DNA from 2 places in the Mesorhizobium sp. M0478 genome. Region 2 is predicted to be linked to the other one. Evidence: predicted binding sites of a transcription regulator. Region 2 holds the regulator's gene; the other holds the start of a gene.

Region 1 (10,615 bases), on a different contig from region 2:
CAAGCTGGCCTCCGGCGCGCCCGACATCCTCGCGGTCGCGCTCGATGCCGGTTACGCCTCGCACGAAGCCTTCACCCGTGCCTTCCGCGACCAGTTCGGCACGACGCCGGAACTGGTGCGCGCGCAGGGCAGCCTCAGCAATCTCGACCTCGTGGAGCCGATCCTGATGGACCAGTCCTTCCTCGCCTCACTGCCGCCGCCGCGCTTCGAGACCGGCCGCCCCTTCCTCATTGCCGGGCTCGGTGAACGCTACAGCTGCGAGACCAGCGCTGCCATTCCGATGCAGTGGCAGCGTTTCGGTCCCTATATCGGCAACATTCCGGGCGAGACCGGCGACGTCGCCTATGGCGTCTGCGTCAACGGCGACGATGCCGGCAATTTCGATTACATCGCCGGCGTCGAAGTGCTGGATTTCTCCGACCTGCCGAAGGAGCTTTCCCGGGTGCGCGTGCCGGCGCAGAAATACGCCGTGTTCACCCATGCCGAGCACATCTCCACGATCCGCCGCACCGTCAACACGATCTGGAACAAATGGCTGCCGGCCTCGGGGCACGATATAGCCGACGGCCCCGAATTCGAACGCTACGGCCCGGAGTTCGATCCGCGCAGTGGCAATGGCGGGCTGGAGATATGGATTCCGGTTAGAGTGTGAGAGCGTTTGCGCGCGATCTTGCCTTCTTCCGGTGAAAAGGCGCTACAGCTCCAGGTTCCAGTTCTGGCCGACCAGATCCTTGCCGAAGGCGTGATGGCGCTCTTCGTCCACCAGCCTGAAGCCGGCACTCTCGTAGATGTGGCGGGCGGCGGTCAGGATGTCGTTGGTCCATAGGGTCAGCGTCGTGTAGCCCTTGGCACGAGCAAAGCCGATGCACTCCTGAACCAGCCGCTTGCCGATGCCGAGGCCGCGCGCCGATGGTTCGACATAGAGCAGGCGCAGCTTCGCCACCGCGTCGGATTTGCGCACGACGAAGACCGAGCCGACCACCTCCCCTTGCCGTTCGGCAATCCAGCTGCGTTCCCATTCTGGATCGAAGGATTTTACGAAGGCGCCGAGGATTTCGGCGACCAGCGCCTCGTAGGTTTCGTCCCAGCCATAGTCCTGTGCGTAGATCTGTCCTTGGCGGCGCACCACCCAGCCGATGTCGCCGACCTGCAAGGGGCGCAGCATATACGGCACTTTGGACTCCGGGCTGTCGCCCAGGAGTTGCTGCACCGTCTGCATGGCCTTGACCAGCCGGTCCTGTTCGGCAGCAGGAAGCCGCTCCAGCAAGGCCGCGACCTGGTCGTGCGAAGCCCGGTTCAGCGGCGCGAAGGCCTGCCGGCCCACCGGCGTCAGCGTGATCGACGACTGCCGCGCATCCGACGCCAGCGGCGCGCGCGCAATCAGCTGCAGGTGCTCGAACTTCTTCAGGAGCCGGCTGACATAACCGGCGTCGAGGCCGAGATCGCGGATGAGATCGCTGGCGGTCAGGCCATCGCGATGCGCCAGTTCGTAGAGCACCCGCGCCTCGGTCAGCGAGAAGGCGCTTTTCAGCAGGCCTTCGTCGAGCAGACCTATCTGGCGGGTGTAGAAGCGGTTGAAAGCCCGCACCGCGTCGATGCGTTCCTTGCCGTGTTGATGATGGATCGTCATGGGAAGCCTCCTGCCCATCAACGATCGGTCATTTATTTGACTTAGTCAAGTATCGAGGAGATGCTCCCCCGGTCGTGTCTCAGGCGATGGCGGGCGGCGCCGTGCGATCAGGACGAACAGGCCGAGCAGCACAACGCTGGCCGCAGCACTGGCGGCGGCAAATTCCGGCACCGGCCGAAAATCCTTGCCGTCGATCAGCAGCGATGCCGCGACCGGGCCGATCGCCAGACCGAAAAGCTGGGCCGCCGGCACCAGAAGCACGGCCGTGCGCGTCTCGTCGGCGGTGATCGCCAGCCGGATCTGATAGGGCACGATGAACAGAAGGATGAAGCCCATGATCAAGGCCGCGACCCAGAAAACCGTCAGGCCGGGGCTGCCGGCGAGCACCACGGAACTGGCGACGGCGACCACGCCGATCGCCACGATGGCGAAGCGGTAGTCGATACGCGCCTCGAAGACGGTAGCCGTCATTGCGCCCAGCACCTGCAATGCCAGGCTGGCCGAGACGATCAGGCCGACGCTGCGGCCATCGATGCCGTATTGTGCGCCAAGCGGCTCGAGAAACGCCCAGACCGAGCCGAAGAACATAAAGTAGCAGAAGACGCACAGCAAAGCGGCAAGCGAAGGAACGGTCAGCACATTGCTGAACTGTTCCTCCTTGGGCAGGTCGGCATAGCTATCGGGGACGATGAAGGCGACCGCCACCGAAGCGATGCAGACGACGGCAAGGACGATGAAGCCGCCTGCCGATCCGGCGGCCGGGATGACGTAAAGCGCCAGCAGCAGGGCAAGGGCGCATTGCGCCAGGGTCTGAAGGGTGACGAAGAAGCCGCCGATGCGCTCGGCCCGGCGCGAACGGGCGATCAGTTCCGTGGCGACCGCCACCAGCCCACCCTCGGCGAGGCCCGCCACCGCGCGGGCGGCAATCAGCGAGGTCGAGGTCAGCGCATGGGCGGTCGCCCCGTTCGCCAGCGCCAGCAAGAGCAGAAGGACGGCACTTTTCAAGCGCATATTGTGGGCGGACAGCATCATGGCGATGGCCGCCGATCCGATGCCGATGGCGATCATCTCCGCCGTGGCGACCAGCGCGAGTTCGTCACCGCTGACATGCCCTTCGGTGTAGAGCGCGCCGAGAAGCACCGGCTGCAGCCCGAGAATGAGCAGCCCGACCGAGCCGATCCACAATGCCGAGGCGAGTTGCGCCCCAGTGGGGTTGCCGACCAGCCAGTCGCCGTTCCCGGCATCCGCGTTACCAGCAGAAGTCACGGTCGCCTCCCAACGTCCTTGCCTGACGGCAAAAAAACTGACAGTCTGTCAGCATTTAGAAACTGATACTCGATCATATTCGTTTGTCAATCAGTAGCGGGACTTGGCACCAACAAGGCTGGGGATGGTCTTGGCGATCGAATGGTCTGGGCGATCGAGAGGATGGCGGCATGAACGAAGCAGTGCAGATGACGACCGAACCGAGGCGCAGGCCCAAACAGGAGCGCAGCCGCGAGCGCATCGACGCCATCCTGTCGACGACCATGCGGCTGATCGGAGAGAAAGGCATCGACGCCGTCACCATGAAGGAAGTCGGCGCACAGGCCGGCGGGCCGATCGCCACCGTCTATCATTACTTCCCCAACAAGTCGGCGATCCTGGCAATGCTCTACGAGCGATTCTCCGAAGTGAGCCGCGCCCGGCTTGCCGCGATCGTTGCCGACGTCGGCGGGCTGAGCGACGTTATCGCTGCGGCCGACCGGCTGCTCGACGACTACTATGAGCGCGTCGCCGGCGACCCCGCCATTCAGGACCTGCAAAACGCCATCCAGGCTGACAAGGCGCTGAAGAATCTCGACATCGCCGAAACCCGGCGCCAGGCGACGATGTTCTGCGACCATGTCGGCCCCTTTCTCGCGCCAGAGCGACGCAATGAGTTCGGCCGTATGGTTTTCCTGATCTTCCAGCTGGCCGGCAGCGTCGTGCGCATGGCGCTGACCCAGAACCAGGAGGAAAGCCGCCACACCATCGAGGACTACCGGTCGATCATCCATACGCAGTTGGGACTGTTTCTCTAGCGCCCGATTCGACCCCGTCCGGTCTGGTGGATGAGGTTTTCGAAGCCGTCGGCCAGGTTGGCTGTGCCGGCGGCAACAATCTTCGACAGGTTCCTGGCGCGACCTGGGGTCTTGTTGGCATCGAGCAGCACGGCCCTGCCCTCATGCACGACAAAGTCGAATTTGCCATAGTCGAAGCCCAGCTTCCGACGCAAGGCGCGCAGTTCGTCGGGAACCGCAACCGGCTGCCGGCGGACGGTGTCGTCGCCCTTGACCAGGCGCTGCGGCGAGACATAGCGGGTGCAGCGCTCCCGATCGCCGCAGAATATCCAGAACCGCGCCGCAAACCCGTCGGGCTCGATTTCGGGAATGAATTTTTCCACGATCAGGTCGGCACGCCTGAAAATCTCCGGCGCCACATCGGCCAGCGAGGCATGCACCTGATAACGGTCGAAGGTCTGCGCGCCCGGGAAAGGCACTGCCTTGCCGGCGCGAACGGATTTTCGGTTGAGCTGCTCCTCGGGCGTCCCCCAATGATTGAGGTTGCTCTTGACGATGACCTGGCCGCTCCAGTTGGCACCCTCCTCGAGGATCGCACCGCTGATGCGGCGCTTGGAAATGTCGGTTGCACCAAGATTGAGACAAATCGGAAATCCGCGCGCGTAGTCGACATAGTCCGATGGCGTCACTGTCGCGTCGACATGCAGGACGGCAATATCGGCGTTATGACTTGCCGAGGGTCCACGCATGATCTGCACGGAGTGACCGCGCCGTTTCAGCTCCGCCAGGACGTCGAACAGCATGTAGGGGCTGTCCTGGCGCAGCAGGAGGCCCCGCCGGCTCTGGAAGCGGTCAAATTCATGCGTTATGACGGCAATGCGGGCCATGGCCTTTCCTGCATGAGGTAACTCGCAAGGCAACCAACAGCCTGGAAGGAAATATGTCCAGCCTTTCCCCAAACCGTTCCGCATGACTGAGCATTGGGACGCAATTCGCCGTCATTGGCGGCTTCTCGGGTCGCCGCTGTGTCCGCCCCCGGAAGCTGTCGCCGCCTATGAGCGCGAACTTAGCCTGCAATCAGTCGATGTGGTGCTGCTCGGGGTCACGCCGGAGCTTGCCGGCCTCGGAAGGACCATGCTCGCGATCGACGAGTCCACTGCCATGATATCGGGCATCTGGCCGGGCGATACCGCCTCACGCAAGGCGGTGATCGGCAACTGGCTGGAGTTGCCGCTGGGCGACGAAAGCGCCGGGGCGGTGATCGGCGACGGCTGCCTGTCGGCGCTGGACTCCTCGGTTGCACGGCAGGCGCTGCTTGCCGAGATCGCGCGTGTGCTGAAGTCCGGTGGGCGGGCTGCATTGCGCGCCTATGCAAGCCCTCAGGTGCCGGACGATCTGCAGGAGGTCCGGGCGCTGACGCTGTCCGGTGGTGTCGCGACCTTCCACGAACTCAAATGGCGCATTGCCATGGCTTGTGCCGGCGGCGATCCCGACCGCGCCATTCCGGTGCGGGCGATCCTCGACGCCTTCGATGCGCTGTTTGCCGACCGGGAGGCCCTTGCCGCGACGACCGGATGGGAGATGCCGGTCATCGGCACCATCGATGTCTATGCGAATTCGCAGACTGTCTACAGTTTCGCCCCGGCGGCGACGCTGGTCGAAGAGGCGAGCCGGTTTTTTGACAGTGTCCGCCTCGCGCCGACAGGGGGTTATGGGCTGGCGGAACGATGCCCGCTTCTGGTGCTTAAATCGCCGCGGCGCCGGTAGGGTCTGCCGTCGGATCGCGGCACGGCTCCAATTGGCACAATTGTGCTCACCGTTCGCCTTGACTCTCGAAAGCCACGCGCTTATTTCAGCGCACGTTAGCACTCTCCCCAGGTGAGTGCTAACGCACATCCGGCACCGCCGGATCGAGGAACAGCTCTCACCGTTCTCATTCGAGGAAGAAAAAATGGCAAAGTCGAAGTTCCGCCCGCTTCATGACCGCGTGGTCGTACGCCGGGTCGAATCCGAATCCAAGACCGCCGGCGGGATCATCATCCCGGATACGGCAAAGGAAAAGCCGCAGGAAGGCGAGATCATCGCCGTCGGCTCCGGCGCTCGCGACGAAGCCGGCAAGCTGGTCCCGCTGGACGTCAAGGCCGGCGACCGCATCCTGTTCGGCAAGTGGTCGGGCACCGAAGTCAAGCTCAATGGCGAAGACCTTCTGATCATGAAGGAATCCGACATTATGGGCATCATCGGCTGATCATCGGCCTCACCGTCAACTAATTTCGGGCTTGATCGCAAGCCCCCTGCCAGGAGCTAAAAAATGGCTGCTAAAGACGTAAAATTCTCCCGCGACGCCCGCGAGCGCATGCTGCGCGGCGTCAACATCCTCGCCGACGCAGTGAAGGTCACGCTCGGCCCCAAGGGCCGCAACGTCGTCATCGACAAGTCGTTCGGCGCACCGCGCATCACCAAGGACGGCGTCACCGTCGCCAAGGAAATCGAGCTTGAAGACAAGTTCGAAAACATGGGCGCGCAGATGGTCCGCGAAGTTGCTTCGAAGACCAACGACATCGCCGGCGACGGCACCACGACCGCGACCGTTCTGGCGCAGTCGATCGTCCAGGAAGGCCACAAGGCCGTTGCCGCCGGCATGAACCCGATGGATCTGAAGCGCGGCATCGATCTGGCCGTCACCGAAGTCGTTGCGGCTCTCGGCAAGGCTGCCAAGAAGATCAAGACCTCCGAGGAAGTTGCCCAGGTCGGCACGATCTCGGCCAATGGCGACGAGTCGGTCGGCGCCATGATCGCCGAAGCGATGCAGAAGGTCGGCAATGAAGGCGTCATCACGGTTGAGGAAGCCAAGACCGCCGAGACCGAGCTGGAAGTCGTCGAAGGCATGCAGTTCGACCGCGGCTATCTCTCGCCCTACTTCGTCACCAACGCCGACAAGATGGTTGCCGAGCTCGAGGACGTCTACATCCTCCTGCACGAGAAGAAGCTGTCCAACCTCCAGGCCATGCTGCCGGTTCTCGAAGCCGTCGTGCAGACCTCCAAGCCGCTTCTTATCATCTCGGAAGACGTCGAAGGCGAGGCTCTGGCCACGCTGGTCGTCAACAAGCTGCGCGGCGGCCTGAAGATCGCCGCCGTCAAGGCGCCAGGCTTCGGTGATCGCCGCAAGGCCATGCTGGAAGACATCGCCATCCTGACCGGTGGCCAGGTCATCTCGGAAGACCTCGGCATCAAGCTCGAGAATGTCGGCCTCAACATGCTCGGCCGCGCCAAGAAGGTGTCGATCTCCAAGGAGAACACCACCATCGTCGACGGCGCCGGCAAGAAGGCCGAGATCCAGGGCCGCGTTGCCCAGATCAAGCAGCAGATCGAAGAGACCACGTCGGACTACGACAAGGAGAAGCTGCAGGAACGTCTGGCGAAGCTCGCCGGCGGCGTTGCGGTGATCCGTGTCGGCGGCGCGACGGAAGTCGAAGTCAAGGAAAAGAAGGACCGCGTCGATGACGCCCTCAACGCGACCCGTGCGGCCGTGGAAGAAGGCATCGTTGCAGGCGGCGGCGTCGCTCTCCTGCGCGCTTCGGCCAACATCAAGGTCACCGGCGTCAATGCCGACCAGGCTGCCGGCATCAACATCGTTCGTCGTGCACTGCAGGCTCCGGCCCGTCAGATCGCTTCGAACGCAGGTGCTGAAGCTTCGATCGTTGCCGGCAAGATCCTCGACAACAAGGGCGCGACCTACGGCTACAACGCCCAGACCGGCGAGTATGGCGACATGATCGCCATGGGCATCGTCGACCCGGTCAAGGTCGTTCGTACCGCTCTCCAGGACGCGGCTTCGGTCGCCGGCCTGCTCGTCACCACCGAAGCCATGATCGCGGAGGCTCCCAAGAAGGAGTCTGCTGGCGGCGGCATGCCTGGCGGCATGGGCGGCGGCGGCATGGGCGGCATGGGCGGCATGGATTTCTAATCCAAGCTATCCGGCTTATGCATACGGAAAGGGCGCCGAGAGGCGCCCTTTTTGTTTTGGAAAGCGGATGGTTAGGCGGCGCTGTCCGCCTGCCGCGCAACCTTGCCTGCAAGCACCGCCTGCTCGACAAGCGCCGCCACCTCGTCGGCCACCACCAGCACCGGGCCACGATCGCGGGTGGCCCTCGCAATCACCATCAGCCCTTCCAGCGAGGATTCGACCAGCAGTGCCAGGGCATGCGCCCGGCGTTCGGGCACTCCTGCCCTGACAAAGGCCTGTCGCAGCAAGCCGATCCATTGCTCGAAAGCCGATCGGCAGAGTTCCGCCAGTTCCGGCACATCGGTGGGTGAATCCAGCACCACCGGCGCGATGGGGCAACCCAGCGAAAAATCATTGTCCTCCAGCATGCGCCCGACCGACTGGTAGATGTGATGGACGGCCACTGCAGGATCGCTCTCGGCTGCCAGTGCTTCGCCCAGCCTTTTCGTGACGTCGGCAACGCTGTTGCGCGTCACCTCGATGACCAGTTGGTCCTTGCCGCCTGGGAAATGAAAATAGAGCGAGCCGCGCGGCGCCCCGCTGGCGCCCAGAATGTCGTTGAGCGAGGTGCCGTGATAGCCGCGCTGCCTGAGCAACAAGCCTGTGGTCTCGAGTATGCGGGTGCGGGTGTCGTTGGCCATGTCAACCTCTGTCAGCAGTGACGCATTATAGGCCTTGCCAAGAATATGACAATCGGTCTATATAATATGTGGATCAGTCTATATACTATTAAGGGGAGTGACATGCGCAGCTACCGTCTCGAAGGGTTTGGTGGAACCGAATCCCTGGCGATGCGCGACGAGGCGCGGACGGAACCGAAACCGCATGAGATCGTGGTGCGAGTCCGCGCCGCCTCGCTCAATCGGCGCGACACGATGATCCTTGGCGGCACCTATCCCTTGCCGGCGCGGCAAGGCATCGTGCCGCTGAGCGACGGAGCCGGTGACGTCGTCGCAATCGGCGATGCCGTCACCCGTTTTGCCGTCGGCGACCGCGTCACCGGCAGCTACTTCGCCCGCTGGATCGATGGCCGCATCAATGCCGGTCTGATCGACCAGCTCGGCTGTACGCTTGACGGCATGCTGACTGAGTTTGCCGTGCTCGACGAACAATGGGCGGCGCGACTGCCCGATCATCTGAGCTGGCACGAAGCGGCGACGCTGACCTGCGCCGGCGTGACGGCCTGGAACGCGGTGACCGGGACCCGGATTCCGAAGCCTGGTCAATGGGTTCTCACCATCGGTTCGGGTGGCGTTTCGCTGTTTGCTCTGCAGTTCGCCAAGTTGCTCGGCTGCCGGGTTGTCGCCATCACATCGCGCGCGGAGAAGGCCGACAGGCTGCGGGCGCTGGGCGCCGACCTCGTTGTCTCCAGCACCGACATACCGGAATGGGGCGGCTGGGCGCGCGAGCAGACAGGCGGCATCGACCTCGTCGTCGAAACCGGCGGCCCGGCCACCTTCGCGCAGTCGCTGATTGCCAGCACGCTTTATGGACACATCGTGCTGCTGACGCTGCAGGACGCCAGTGGCAGATCGATCGAGATGCCGGCAGCGCTTTATCAGCGCAGCCTCGCCACCATCAGCCGCCTGTTCGTCGGCAGCCGCAGCAATCTCGAGGCCATGCTGCGCGCCGTGTCGCAGCATCGCCTCAAGCCCGTTGTCGACAGGGTCTTCCCCTTTGCCGAAGCCCCCGAAGCGTACCGCCACTTCCAGCAGGGCGACGTGTTCGGGAAGGTTGTCATCGACTGCGCCTGACCCAATTGCCCGCTTTTCAACCCCGAACCAGGAGAACGACCATGACCATCCGTGAAGCTTCCGCAGAATGGCAAGGCACGCTGAAGGAAGGCGGCGGCCGTCTGCGGCTTGGCAGCGGCGTCTTCGAAGGCGCCTATTCCTTTCCGTCGCGGTTCGAGAACGGTCCGGGCACCAATCCCGAAGAGCTGATCGGGGCAGCACATGCCGGCTGCTTCTCGATGGCGCTGACCTTCATCCTCGGCCAGGAAGGCCACGTCGCCCGCACCATCCGCACCGTCGCCAAGGTGCATCTCGGCGCGACCGCCGCCGGGCCGACGATCACCCGCATCGAGCTCGAAACGGAGGCGGAGGTCACGGATCTCGCCGAAGACGAGTTCGAACGCCTGGCGCAGTCGGCCAAGGCGACTTGCCTCGTCTCGCGCGCCTTGGCCGGCGTGCCTCAGATCGCCCTAAAGGCCGTGCTGGTCAAAGCCGTCAAAGATCAATGAAACCGGGAGAATATGATGAAACAGGAGCTTATCATGGACGCAGCCGGGAATGATTTGTCCCGGCAGACGGCCGAGATCATGCATCGCTTCAACGATGTGTTCCAGCTGCACGATCCGTCCGCGCTTGCCGAGTTGGTGGCGCAGGATTGCGTTATCGAAAACACCGTGCCGGCGCCGGACGGCGCCCGCCATGCCGGCAAAGAGGCGTGCATTGACCTATGGTCGGCGATCGCTACCCAGCCCGGCACGCGCTTCGACCTCGAGGAAACCTTCGTCGCCGGCGAACGGGCGACGATCCGCTGGCGCTACTTCATGGCCGACGGCAACTCCATCCGCGGCGTCAACCTGATGCGTGTCGCGGACGGGCTGATCGTCGAGGCGATGGGTTACGTCAAGGGATAGAAGCGTTGCCCGATACGGCACTACCGTTCCCAGCCCGGAATCTCGCTCAAGTCGAGTTTCCGGGCCGGTTTTCTGGTCACTGGATGACGCGGTGCAGCTTCACCGTGGTGCTGGGACTGTTCTGGATGGTCTGGAAGATCACGCAATAGCGATCCGTGAGTTCGAGCAGTTGGTCGAGCTGACTTTGGGGAGCGTCGGTGTCGATGTCGAACCGCAAGCGGATTTCCTTGAAGCCCACTGGAACACCCGCAGTCACGCCGAGCGTGCCGCGAAGATCGACGTCACCTTCCGCG
Region 2 (10,615 bases):
CCTCGCCATTGGGGAAGGCCAGGCAGATGACGGCGACGAACCGCCCCTTGCGCTGCGCTGGCTTGGCGGCGCCGACCTCCTGCAAGGCCACTTCGGTGCGCTGCATGGCCATGCCGAAGTCGCGGCTGCCATCGGGAGCTTCGGCCCAATTGGCGGTGTAGACGCCGGGGGCGCCGTCGAGCGCGTCGACGCACAGGCCCGAATCGTCCGACAGCGCCGGCAGGCCGGTCGCCTTAGCCGCGGCGAAGGCCTTGATGTAGGCGTTTTCCTCGAAGGTGGTGCCGGTCTCCTCCGGTTCCGGCAGGCCGTAGTCCTTGGCCGACTTCGCCTCGAAGCCGAACGGACCCATCAAGTCGGCGAATTCGCGCAGCTTGCCTTCATTGTGGCTGGCAACGACGATCTTCTTTCCATCGAGAGAATGCATCAAAGGCCCCAGATCCCTGGCTCGGCGAATTCGATCGAATTGCCCGAGGGGTCGCGTATGTAGATCGAGCGCCCGCCCTGCGGCCATTCGAATTCGCTTTCGATGGCGATGTTTTTCGCCTCAAGTTGCGCCTTCCACTGTGCGAGTTCATCCGCACTTGCGGCAAAGCAGAGATGGCCCTCGCCGACCGTGCCATGTGGCGGCACTTTCAGCCGCGCATCGGGCGCCGGCGGGATTTTGGTGGCTTCGGCATTGAAGACCAGCAGCACGCCCGGGCCGCAGCGGAAGAAGAGATGGCGGCCGTCGACCTTGCCGAGGAGAGGGAGGCCGAGGACATCGGAGTAGAAGGTCTCGGCAGCCGGCAAATCAGTGACGTAAAGTGCCGATTCCAGAATCGCGGAGGGAGTCACGAGGCACCCCCCTCTGCCCTGCCGGGCATCTCCCCCGCAAGGGGGGAGATTGGCAGTTCCGCTGGCGGCGTCTCAACGTTGATGGTTGGCGAAAACGGTTGCGACCTCTGATCTCCCCCCTTGCGGGGGAGATGGCCGGCAGGCCAGAGGGGGGTGTGAAGGATCGCCGACGTCATCACGTTAAATTCAATCAGGCCACAGCCATCTGCTGCAAGCTCACCAGCCGCTGAATGCCCTTCTTTGCCAGGCCCATCAGCTCCGCGAACTGCCCTTCCGAGAACGGCTCGCCCTCGGCGGTGCCCTGGATCTCGACGATGCCGCCCTTGCCGGTCATGACGAAATTGGCGTCGGTGCCGGCAGATGAATCCTCGATGTAGTCGAGGTCGATGACCGGCTGGCCGTCATGGATGCCGCAGGAAATTGCCGCGACATGGTCCTTCAGCACCTTGGCAACACTGGCCATCTGCCGCGCTTCCATCCAGCGCAGGCAATCGTAGAGCGCCACCCAGCCGCCGGTGATCGAAGCCGTGCGGGTGCCGCCATCGGCCTGGATGACGTCGCAGTCGACGGTGATCTGCTGTTCGCCCAGCGCCTGCAGGTCGACGACGGCGCGCAAGGAGCGGCCGATCAGCCGCTGGATTTCCAGCGTGCGGCCGCCTTGCTTGCCGGCCGAGGCTTCACGGCGCATGCGCTCGCCGGTCGAACGCGGCAGCATGCCGTATTCCGCCGTCACCCAGCCCTTGCCGGAATTGCGCATCCAGCCCGGCACCTTTTCCTCCAGGCTCGCCGTGCACAACACATGCGTGTCGCCGAATTTCACCAGGCACGAGCCTTCGGCGTGTTTGGAGACGCCGCGCTCGAAGGAGATGGCGCGCATTTCGTCGGCTTGGCGTTTGGAAGGGCGCATCGAGGCCTCTTTCTGTTCTTTTATGGTTGCGTCGGCGGCTTGTAGACGCATGCAGCCCATGGCGCAAAGGAAAAGGCCCCCAGATAGACGCCGGGTTGCGCGGGGGCGATGGAAGTCTATATCCTTGAGCCGGAGGTTTTTGGCTCGAATGACCAAGGCAGTCACCGAACCCAGTTTGCTGGCGCCCGCGCTGCAGTCGCTCGACATGCGTTCGCGCGACATCTTTCGGCGCATTGTCGAGTCCTATCTGAAGGACGGTGAGCCTGTGGGATCGCGCAGCCTGTCGCGCATCCTGCCGTCGTCGCTGTCGCCGGCCACCATCCGCAACGTGATGAGCGACCTCGAGCATCTCGGCCTGATCTATGCCCCGCACATCTCGGCCGGGCGCCTGCCGACTCAGACCGGCCTGCGATTCTTCGTCGATGCCTTCATGGAGCTTGGCGATCTCTCCGACGAGGAACGCCGGGTCATCGAGGCGCAGGTGCGCGCCTCCGGCTCGGGCGCGACGCTGGAACACATGCTGACCGAGGCCAGCCAGATGCTGTCGGGCATGTCGCGCGGCGCCGGCCTGGTGCTCGCCACCAAGAACGAGGTGGCGCTGAAGCACATCGAGTTCATCCAGCTCGAGCCGACCAAGGCGCTGGCGGTGATGGTGTCGCAGAATGGCGATGTCGAGAACCGCGTCGTCGACCTGCCGGCCGGCATCACCGTGTCGCAGCTGCACGAGGCCTCCAACTTCCTCAACGCCAATATCAGGGGCCGCACGCTCGCCGAGGCGCGCATCGAGATCGCCCGTATCAAGGACGAGACCCGGGCAGCGCTGGACACGTTGTCGCAGGACCTGGTCGAGAAAGGCCTGGCGGTGTGGGCCGGCGCCGACAGCGGCCTGCCGGCGCGCCTTATCGTGCGCGGCCGCGCCAATTTGCTCGAAAACGTCACCGCCCAGGCCGATATCGAATTGCTGCGCCACCTGTTCGAGGATCTGGAGACGCAGGACGGGCTGATCCAGCTGCTCGACCTCGCCGAGGACGGCCCCGGCGTGCGGATCTTCATCGGCTCGGAAAACAAGCTGTTCTCGCTCTCCGGCTCGTCGCTGGTCGTGGCACCTTACCGCGACAAGGACGCCCGCGTCGTCGGCGCGCTCGGCGTCATCGGCCCGACCAGGCTGAATTATGCCCGCATCGTGCCGATGGTCGACTACACGGCCCAATTGATTACCCGGATGTTAAGATAATTCCGAAGCCGGGATCACCGTAAAGGAGGGCGCAGAATGGCGCTTGAATCGTTCAAGGCCCAGATCAGCATGCTGCTCGAAGAAATGGTCAACCAGCCGGAGGACGAGCACGAAATCCAGGAGCAGCTGCGCAAAAAACTGCGCGAAATGCGCGCCATGGGCTTGCCGCTGCCGGAAGATCTCGTCGCATTGGAAAAGCGTCTCGACGACGATCTGGACGTCGAAGAGGAAAGTTGAGCGGTTCTCTCGTCGAATCTGCGCGCGCACGCTTCTCTTTTGCGGCGGCCGCACAATATCTCCCTTGTCGTGACGCGCCGACCGGCGCGAGTTCGAGGAGAACAGCATGATCCGGATTGCCGGCTTCGCAGGCCTTGCCCTGCTTCTGGCCACCAGCGCCTTCGCCCAGCAGGCTGATCAACTGCTGCTGACCGGCAAGGACGCTTTCGGCGACTGGAAGGCCGACAAGCCAGGTGTGCGCCGGCTGATTAGGCCGGATGATCTGAAAAGACCCAACATCACCGGATCCGCCTCCAACAGCGCCGGCCTCGGCGATCGGCCCGAGGGCGCGAAGCCCGTCCTGCCGCCTGGGTTTTCGGCCGAACTGGTTGCTTCCGGCATTTCCAATCCGCGGGTCGTGCGCGTGGCGCCGAACGGCGACCTGTTCGTCGCCGACAGTGACGCCAACCAGATCCGCGTCTATCGGCTGGCCAAGGGTAGCGCGAAGCCGGCCGAAGAGGGCATTTTTGCCGACAATCTAAACCAGCCCTATGGCATCGCCTTCTACCCGCCTGGCGACAAGCCGCAATGGGTCTACGTCGCCAACAACGACAGCGTGGTCCGCTACGCCTATCGCGACGGCGACCTTAAAGCCTCCGGCGAACCGGAGACGATTGTCTCCGACATCCCTACCGGCGGCCACTGGACCCGCGATATCGCCTTCTCGCCGGACGGGAAGACGCTGTATCTCTCGGTCGGCTCCGGATCGAACGTCGCGGAGGGCATGCAGAAGGCACCGAAGGGCGGCCTTGACGCCTGGGCAAAATCACAGCCACTCGGCGCCACCTGGGGTTCCGAGGATGGCCGTGCCGACGTGCTGGCCTTCGGCCCCGACGGCAAGAATGGCCGCATCCTCGCTACCGGCCTGCGCAATTGCTCGGGCATGACCGTGCAGCCGGCCACCGGCGCGCTGTGGTGTGTCGTCAACGAGCGCGACGGTCTCGGCGACGATGTGCCGTTCGAATATGCCACCTCAGTCAAGGACGGCGCCTTCTATGGCTGGCCCTGGTATTATATCGGCGCCAACGAGGACCCGCGTCACGAGGGCGCGCGCCCAGACCTCGCCGGCTCGGTCGCCGTGCCCGACGTGCTGATGCAGGCGCATTCGGCGCCGCTCAACATCGCCTTCTATGACGGCGACAATTTTCCGGCCGAGTACAAGGGCGATGCTTTCGTCGCCCTGCACGGCTCCTGGAACCGTGGTATGAGGACCGGCTACAAGGTGGTGCGGCTGAGATTCAGCGACGGCAAGCCGACCGGCGAGTACCAGGATTTCATCACCGGCTTCGTCCTCTCCGACGACGCCGTCTGGGGCCGGCCGGTCGGCGTCGCGGTGGCCAAGGACGGCGCGCTTATCGTAACCGAGGATGGCAATGGCACCATCTGGCGCATCACCCATGTCGATGGCCCATCCTGAGCCGGCGAACAGCGCAATCCGGCCCTAATGCACGTCCCGATGGATCACCTTGGGATAGGTATGGATCACCTCGGCCGATGAGACGCGGTCATCGAAACCGGTATCCCTGAGATTGAAGAGGCCGACCGAGCCGAAGGACTTCTTCGCCCCTTGCGCGAAGCGGCCGTCGCTGAAATCGTGTTCGTAAAGCGTCACCGTGACGTGGCCGGCATTGAGCTTCGGCACGTAAACACTGCTGATGGTGTCGTTGGCGACGCCAAGCTGGTTGACGTTGAAGCGATAGAGGTCCTGCACCATGCGCCGGGCCGCATTGCCATTGATCATCCAGTATTCGCGGCGCGATGCGCGGTTCGGGTCGATGAGTTTGAGCGGCGCCTTGCGGCCAAGCCCGAGCCAGTGCTCGAACACCATCACATTGGCGCCCCACGGATAGGGATAGTTGGACTTGTCGATGATGCGTGGCGGGCCATCCTCGGCGATCTCGGCGGTATCGACATAGTCCAGCCATTGCAGCTGGAACGACGCTTCCACGTTGAGGTCGGTACTGCGCGGATCGGCAGCGATGATGCGCCAGTCGGAGACCGGCGGATATTTGGTGTCGAGGTCGATGTAGAATTCGCCTTTGGCGGTGTCGTCGGGGTCTATCTTTTGCGGTCCGTCACGCTCCATCGCCACCAGTCGCACCTTGAACCGGTTGTTGACTACCAGCGGATAGATCATCGGACGAATGGGGTGAGCGCCAGGGTCCCGGCTGTCGGTAAAATATCCAGTCTGCGGAACGACATCGCTATCGCCCTTGTCGAACAGGCTGAAAGCCTGACGCCCCTCGAACCACAGATACCATTCCAGCTCGTGGACATGACCGCGTGCTTCGGAATAGTTGTTGGGCATCCACTTCATGAGCTGGATGTGAAGTCTTTTGGCTAACATGGGTGCTCCTGCCGTTCGGAGCCATGCGAGATAGCCGACCGCCTTCGAGGCGTAAGTGAACCATCTCTCGCTTTCAGGCGATGATGACCGGCTTTCATGTCCTGCTTGGCGCAATCGAATCCGTTTTGCCGTTGCAGGCTTTTCATGGCATCAGAGTCGTTTCACGAGGTGCGACCGTCATGACCCTCACCGGCTTCCTTGCCTATAGTGCTGCGCTGGGCATCGCCGCCGCCATTCCCGGCCCCGGCGTCACCGCGCTTGTGGCGCGGGCGCTCGGATCCGGCTTCCGCTCATCGCTGGCGATGTCGTTCGGCCTGATGCTCGGCGACCTCATTTATCTCACCGCAGTGGTGCTCGGCCTTGCCTTTGTCGCGCAAAGCTTCGGCATGGTCTTTCTCGCCATCAAATGGCTGGGCGTCTCCTATCTCGCCTTCCTCGGCTGGCGTTTCTGGACGGCCGGGATCACGCCCGAGACTGTCGAGGCCAGGAAAGGCAAGGGCGGCCTGGTATCGAGCTTCCTTGCCGGCCTCACCGTCACGCTGGGCAACCCGAAAACGATGATCTTCTACCTCGCCATCACGCCGACCATCGTCGACCTGAAGACCATCACGCTCGCCGACTACGGCATCCTGGTCGCGCTCACCGTTATCGTGCTCTTTGTGGTGCTGGTGCCCTATCTTGCGCTGGCCGCCAAGGCGCGCTGGTTCCTGAAATCGCCACGCGCGCTGAAGGCGCTGAACCGCACCGCCGCCGGCTTCATGGTGGGCGCGGCCGCTGCCATTGCCGCACGTCAGTAGATCGGTTCAGGCCCATCCATTCCGCCGATCGGTCCATCCGGAAAATGCGGCTTGAGGAGACAAGCGTTTTCAGCAAGCGGCCCACTCGATATTTTCGGCCGGCAGCCTATCTTGCGCGGGCGAAAGCCCTATTCTGTCCGCCGACGCCAATTGCCTGATCTGATTTGGGAGCGAAACCAATGAACAAGCCTTCCGCGCGCGTGCCCGGCCGCGGCCGTGTCTACAACTCGATCACCGAGACGATCGGCGACACGCCGCTGGTGCGGCTCGACAAGTTCGCCAAGGAGAAGGGCGTCGTTGCCAACCTTCTTGCCAAGCTCGAATTCTTCAATCCGATCGCCTCGGTCAAGGACCGCATCGGCGTTTCCATGATCGAGGCGCTGGAAGCGTCGGGCCGGATCAAACCCGGCAAGACGACGCTGATCGAGCCGACCTCGGGGAATACCGGCATCGCGCTCGCCTTCGCCGCCGCCGCCAAGGGCTACAAGCTGATCCTGACCATGCCCGAAACCATGTCGGTGGAGCGCCGCAAGATGCTGGCGCTGCTGGGCGCCGAACTGGTGCTGACGGAAGGGCCGAAAGGCATGAAGGGCGCCATCGCCAAGGCCGACGAATTGGCCGCCACCCTGCCTGACGCCGTCATCCCGCAGCAGTTCGAAAACCCGGCCAACCCGGAGATCCACCGCCGCACCACCGCCGAGGAGATCTGGAACGACACCGATGGCGGGGTCGACATCTTCGTCGCCGGCATCGGTACCGGCGGCACGATCACCGGCGTCGGCCAGGTGCTGAAGCAACGCAAGCCCTCGGTGCATGTCGTCGCCGTCGAGCCGGAGGCCTCGCCGGTGCTGTCGGGCGGCCAGCCCGGCCCGCACAAGATCCAAGGCATCGGCGCCGGCTTTGCGCCCAAGATCCTCGACACCTCGATCTATGACGAGATCGTCAAGGTCTCCAACGAGGATTCGGTCGCCAACGCCCGCCTCGTCGCCCGCCTTGAAGGCGTGCCGGTCGGCATCTCGTCGGGCGCCGCCTTGCAGGCCGCCATCGTCGTCGGGTCGCGGCCGGAGAACAAGGGCAAGAACCTGGTGGTGATCATCCCGTCCTTCGCCGAGCGCTATCTGTCGACGATCCTGTTCGACGGGCTGGGCGCTTAACGTCTCAACGGGATAGGCGGCGATCCTTCGCACCCCCCTCTGCCCTGCCGGGCATCGGGGGGTGCTGTCCCTCCGACATCGGAAGTCTCGATTGGCTGGACCGCAGAAAACCCGGCCGTGGCGTCCGCCACCGGCTTGAGCGGGAGGCGGCTTCAGGGTCAAATCGCCCCGGCCTGCTTCGCGCGGGCAGGGGGAGAATCACATGTACAAGCTTTACACGCGCCCAGGCAGCGGCGGTTTCGTCGTCGAGGCCGCATTGGCGCTGGCAAACGCGCAATTCGACCAGATCGATGTGCCGAAGAAGGATCCGCCGGACCCGGCTTTCCTCGACATCAGCCCGTTGAACCAGGTTCCGGTGCTGACCTTGCCCAACGGTCAATCGATAACCGAATCGGCGGCGATCTGCATCCTGCTTGCCGAGCGCCATCCGGAGGCGGGTCTGGCGCCGGCCGCCGGATCGCCGGATCGCGCCGGTTTCCTGCGCTGGATGGCGTTCATGTCATCGGTGCTCTACCCCGCCATCCTGCGCCTCTATTATGCCCATCGCTACACCACCGATGCCGACGGCAAGAAAGCCGTCAAGCAGGCAGCCATTGCCGAGATGGACCGCGGCTTCGCCATTGTCGATGCAGCCCTCGAGGGGCGCGGCTGGCTGGTCGGCGACGCGATGTCGCTGGCCGACATCTACCTCGTCATGCTGGTGGCCTGGCACCCCGATATGGACAAGGCGCGAGCCGACTGGCCGAACATCGAACGCTTATGGTCGGCGCTGCGCGCGCATCCGCTGATGAAACGGCTCAACACCACGCATGAGATGTGGCCGGCCTGAACGGACGCTTCAATTTCGCAGGATCGCCCGTTTCGCCTGCAGGAAGCGGCGCACGGCGGGGTCGCGTTCAAGGCCGATCGCCCGGTCATAGGCTTCGACCGCTTGCGCCGCATTGCCGAGCCTGGCCAGCAGGCCGGCGCGGGCGGCCCAATAGGGCTGATAGTCGTTGAGCCGCTTGTCGTCGCCCAGCACGTAGAGCGCCGCCAGTCCTGCCGCCGCCCCTTCGGCCTCGGCAATCGCAACTGCGCGGTTGATCGAAATCACCGGCGAGCCTGATATCGCCGACAGCGCATCGTAGAAGTTACGGATCGCCGCCCAATCGGTTTGGCCGGTCCGTCGCCGCGTCGCATGCACCGATTGTACCGCCGCTTCGAGCTGATAGCGGCCGATGACGCCCATGGTGGCGGCGCGGCCCAGCAGCGCCTCGGCTTCGTCGATCAGCGCGTGATCCCAAAGACGGCAATCCTGGTCGGCGAGCGGCACATAATCTCCAGCCGCATCGCGCCGCGCCGGGCGCCGCGCCTCGGCAAACAGCATCAGCGCCAGCAGGCCGAGCGCTTCCGGTTCGTCCGGCATCAGTGACGCCACCAGACGCCCGAGCCAGATGCCTTCGGTCGCCAGATTGCGCGCTCTCGTCTCGGTCCCTGCCGGGTCGGTCCAGCCTTCGGCGAAAGCCGCGTAGATCGCTTCCAGCACCGTTTCCAGCCGCTCGCCGAGTTCGGCCCGATCCGGCACGCGGAACGGAATGCCGATCTCGCGGATGCGGCTCTTGGCACGCACCAGACGCTGGCCCATCGTCGCCGGCGAAACCAGGAAGGCCGAGGCGATCGTCGCCGCGTCGAAACCCAGAACCGTCTGCAGGATCAGCGGCGCCCGCACGCTGGCTTCGATCGCCGGATGCGCACAGGCAAACATCAGCCTGAGACGTTCGTCGGGCAGGTCTTCGTCTTCCATGCTCGCCTCCATCTCCTCGGCCATCAGCTTGAGATGGTCGCGGCTCGCCTCGCTGGTCAGCCGACGGCGCACCGCGTCGACGCGCCGCCGGCGCGCCACGGCCAGCAACCATGCTTCCGGCTTCTCGGGCACGCCGGTCTGTGGCCAGCGCTCAAGGGCCGCGGCAAAGGCCTCGGCCAGCGCGTCCTCGGTGCCGGCTACGTCGCGGGTGCGCGCAGCAAGGTAGGCGACCAGCTTGCCGTAACTCTGCCGGGCGGCCGCTTCGGCCGCCGCCCGCGCGATCTCCGGGCGATTGTCCATCACGGTGTCATTTCTTGGGCATGTAGTCGGCCATTTCCCAGATCGGCCGCAACTCGACCGTGCCGGCGCTCGCCGCCGGACAGCGCGCCGCCCAGTCGATGGCGGTATCGATATCGGCCGCCTCGATCATGTAGAAGCCGGCAAGCTGCTCCTTGGTGTCGGCATAGGGGCCGTCGATCACGTTGGTCTTGCCGTCTGTGATCCGCACCGAGGTGGTCGCCTGGGTCGGGCGCAACCGTTCGCCGGCGAGCCATGCGCCGGATTTCTTCAACGCTTCGGTATAGGCGGCATATGCTGCGCTCATCTGCTGAGCCTTCTCGATTGGCGTGTTCGCCTGCGCGGCTTCGTCGCTGTTGATCAAAAGCATGTATCGCATGGGTCTTCTCCCGTGGTTTCGAAGGCCGCGTCCTAGCGGGGCCAGACGTATGTCGCGCGGCGGCGGCCGATTTCGACAGGCTTCAGAAAAAAACTTCGCCTCCGCCAGGAGATTTCGCAAGGACCAGATGTTCCTCCGTCTGCTGGCGGATGACCGGCAGCGGACTGGCCGTGGCTCCGCCCAGCACTATCCTCTGTCGTTGGCGGGCACGTCACACGAGGCATGGGAGAAGAGAATGGAACTCGTGACCCACAAGAAATTCAAGAACGGCCGGTTGATGCCATGGGGCAAAGGCACGGTCGTCAGCGGTGCGAAAGGCACCGTCTATCTCTGCGGCAACACCGCGACATCGGCTGACTACGATCCGGCCGGCAAGAAGGGTGGCGGCTTCGCCGGCGATGCCGCGGCGCAGTGGCGGGAAGTTCTCGGCAACATCAAATCGGATCTGGAAGAACTTGGCAGCGGGCTCGACCATCTCATCAGGCTGACCTTTTTCGTCAAAGGGCCATTTCCCGACGGCGGCGTCCTCAGCTCGCCTAATTTTCGTCTCGACGTGCTGGACGCGTTTTTCGCCGAGCATTGTCCGAAGCATTGCAGCGACAACAAT

Evidence for each region. The regulator HrcA, encoded in region 2, represses chaperone genes, less so after heat shock. The targets are predictions, from matches to a motif close to GTTAGCACTCNCNNNNNGNGAGTGCTAAC.
Region 1: the regulator HrcA is predicted to act here: its motif matches at 5,534-5,562, upstream of groES (co-chaperone GroES).

Annotation. Positions count from the first base shown of each region.
Region 1 is NZ_JAMYRH010000009.1:168,464-179,078, forward strand. It holds gene NKI64_RS21650 (AraC family transcriptional regulator) at 1-652, shown strand, start outside; gene NKI64_RS21655 (bifunctional helix-turn-helix transcriptional regulator/GNAT family N-acetyltransferase) at 695-1,630, opposite strand; gene NKI64_RS21660 (MFS transporter) at 1,676-2,896, opposite strand; gene NKI64_RS21665 (TetR/AcrR family transcriptional regulator) at 3,067-3,693, shown strand; gene NKI64_RS21670 (hypothetical protein) at 3,690-4,559, opposite strand; gene NKI64_RS21675 (class I SAM-dependent methyltransferase) at 4,642-5,439, shown strand; gene groES (co-chaperone GroES) at 5,624-5,920, shown strand; gene groL (chaperonin GroEL) at 5,984-7,639, shown strand; gene NKI64_RS21690 (TetR/AcrR family transcriptional regulator) at 7,711-8,319, opposite strand; gene NKI64_RS21695 (zinc-dependent alcohol dehydrogenase family protein) at 8,422-9,432, shown strand; gene NKI64_RS21700 (OsmC family peroxiredoxin) at 9,474-9,920, shown strand; gene NKI64_RS21705 (nuclear transport factor 2 family protein) at 9,936-10,322, shown strand; gene NKI64_RS21710 (OsmC family protein) at 10,399-10,615, opposite strand, start outside.
Region 2 is NZ_JAMYRH010000008.1:123,811-134,425, forward strand. It holds gene rdgB (RdgB/HAM1 family non-canonical purine NTP pyrophosphatase) at 1-424, opposite strand, end outside; gene NKI64_RS19895 (VOC family protein) at 424-834, opposite strand; gene rph (ribonuclease PH) at 1,025-1,741, opposite strand; gene hrcA (heat-inducible transcriptional repressor HrcA) at 1,890-2,975, shown strand; gene NKI64_RS19910 (hypothetical protein) at 3,012-3,212, shown strand; gene NKI64_RS19915 (PQQ-dependent sugar dehydrogenase) at 3,319-4,668, shown strand; gene NKI64_RS19920 (hypothetical protein) at 4,693-5,598, opposite strand; gene NKI64_RS19925 (LysE family translocator) at 5,778-6,395, shown strand; gene cysK (cysteine synthase A) at 6,575-7,549, shown strand; gene NKI64_RS19935 (glutathione S-transferase family protein) at 7,752-8,378, shown strand; gene NKI64_RS19940 (RNA polymerase sigma factor) at 8,388-9,632, opposite strand; gene NKI64_RS19945 (YciI family protein) at 9,640-10,008, opposite strand; gene NKI64_RS19950 (RidA family protein) at 10,244-10,615, shown strand, end outside.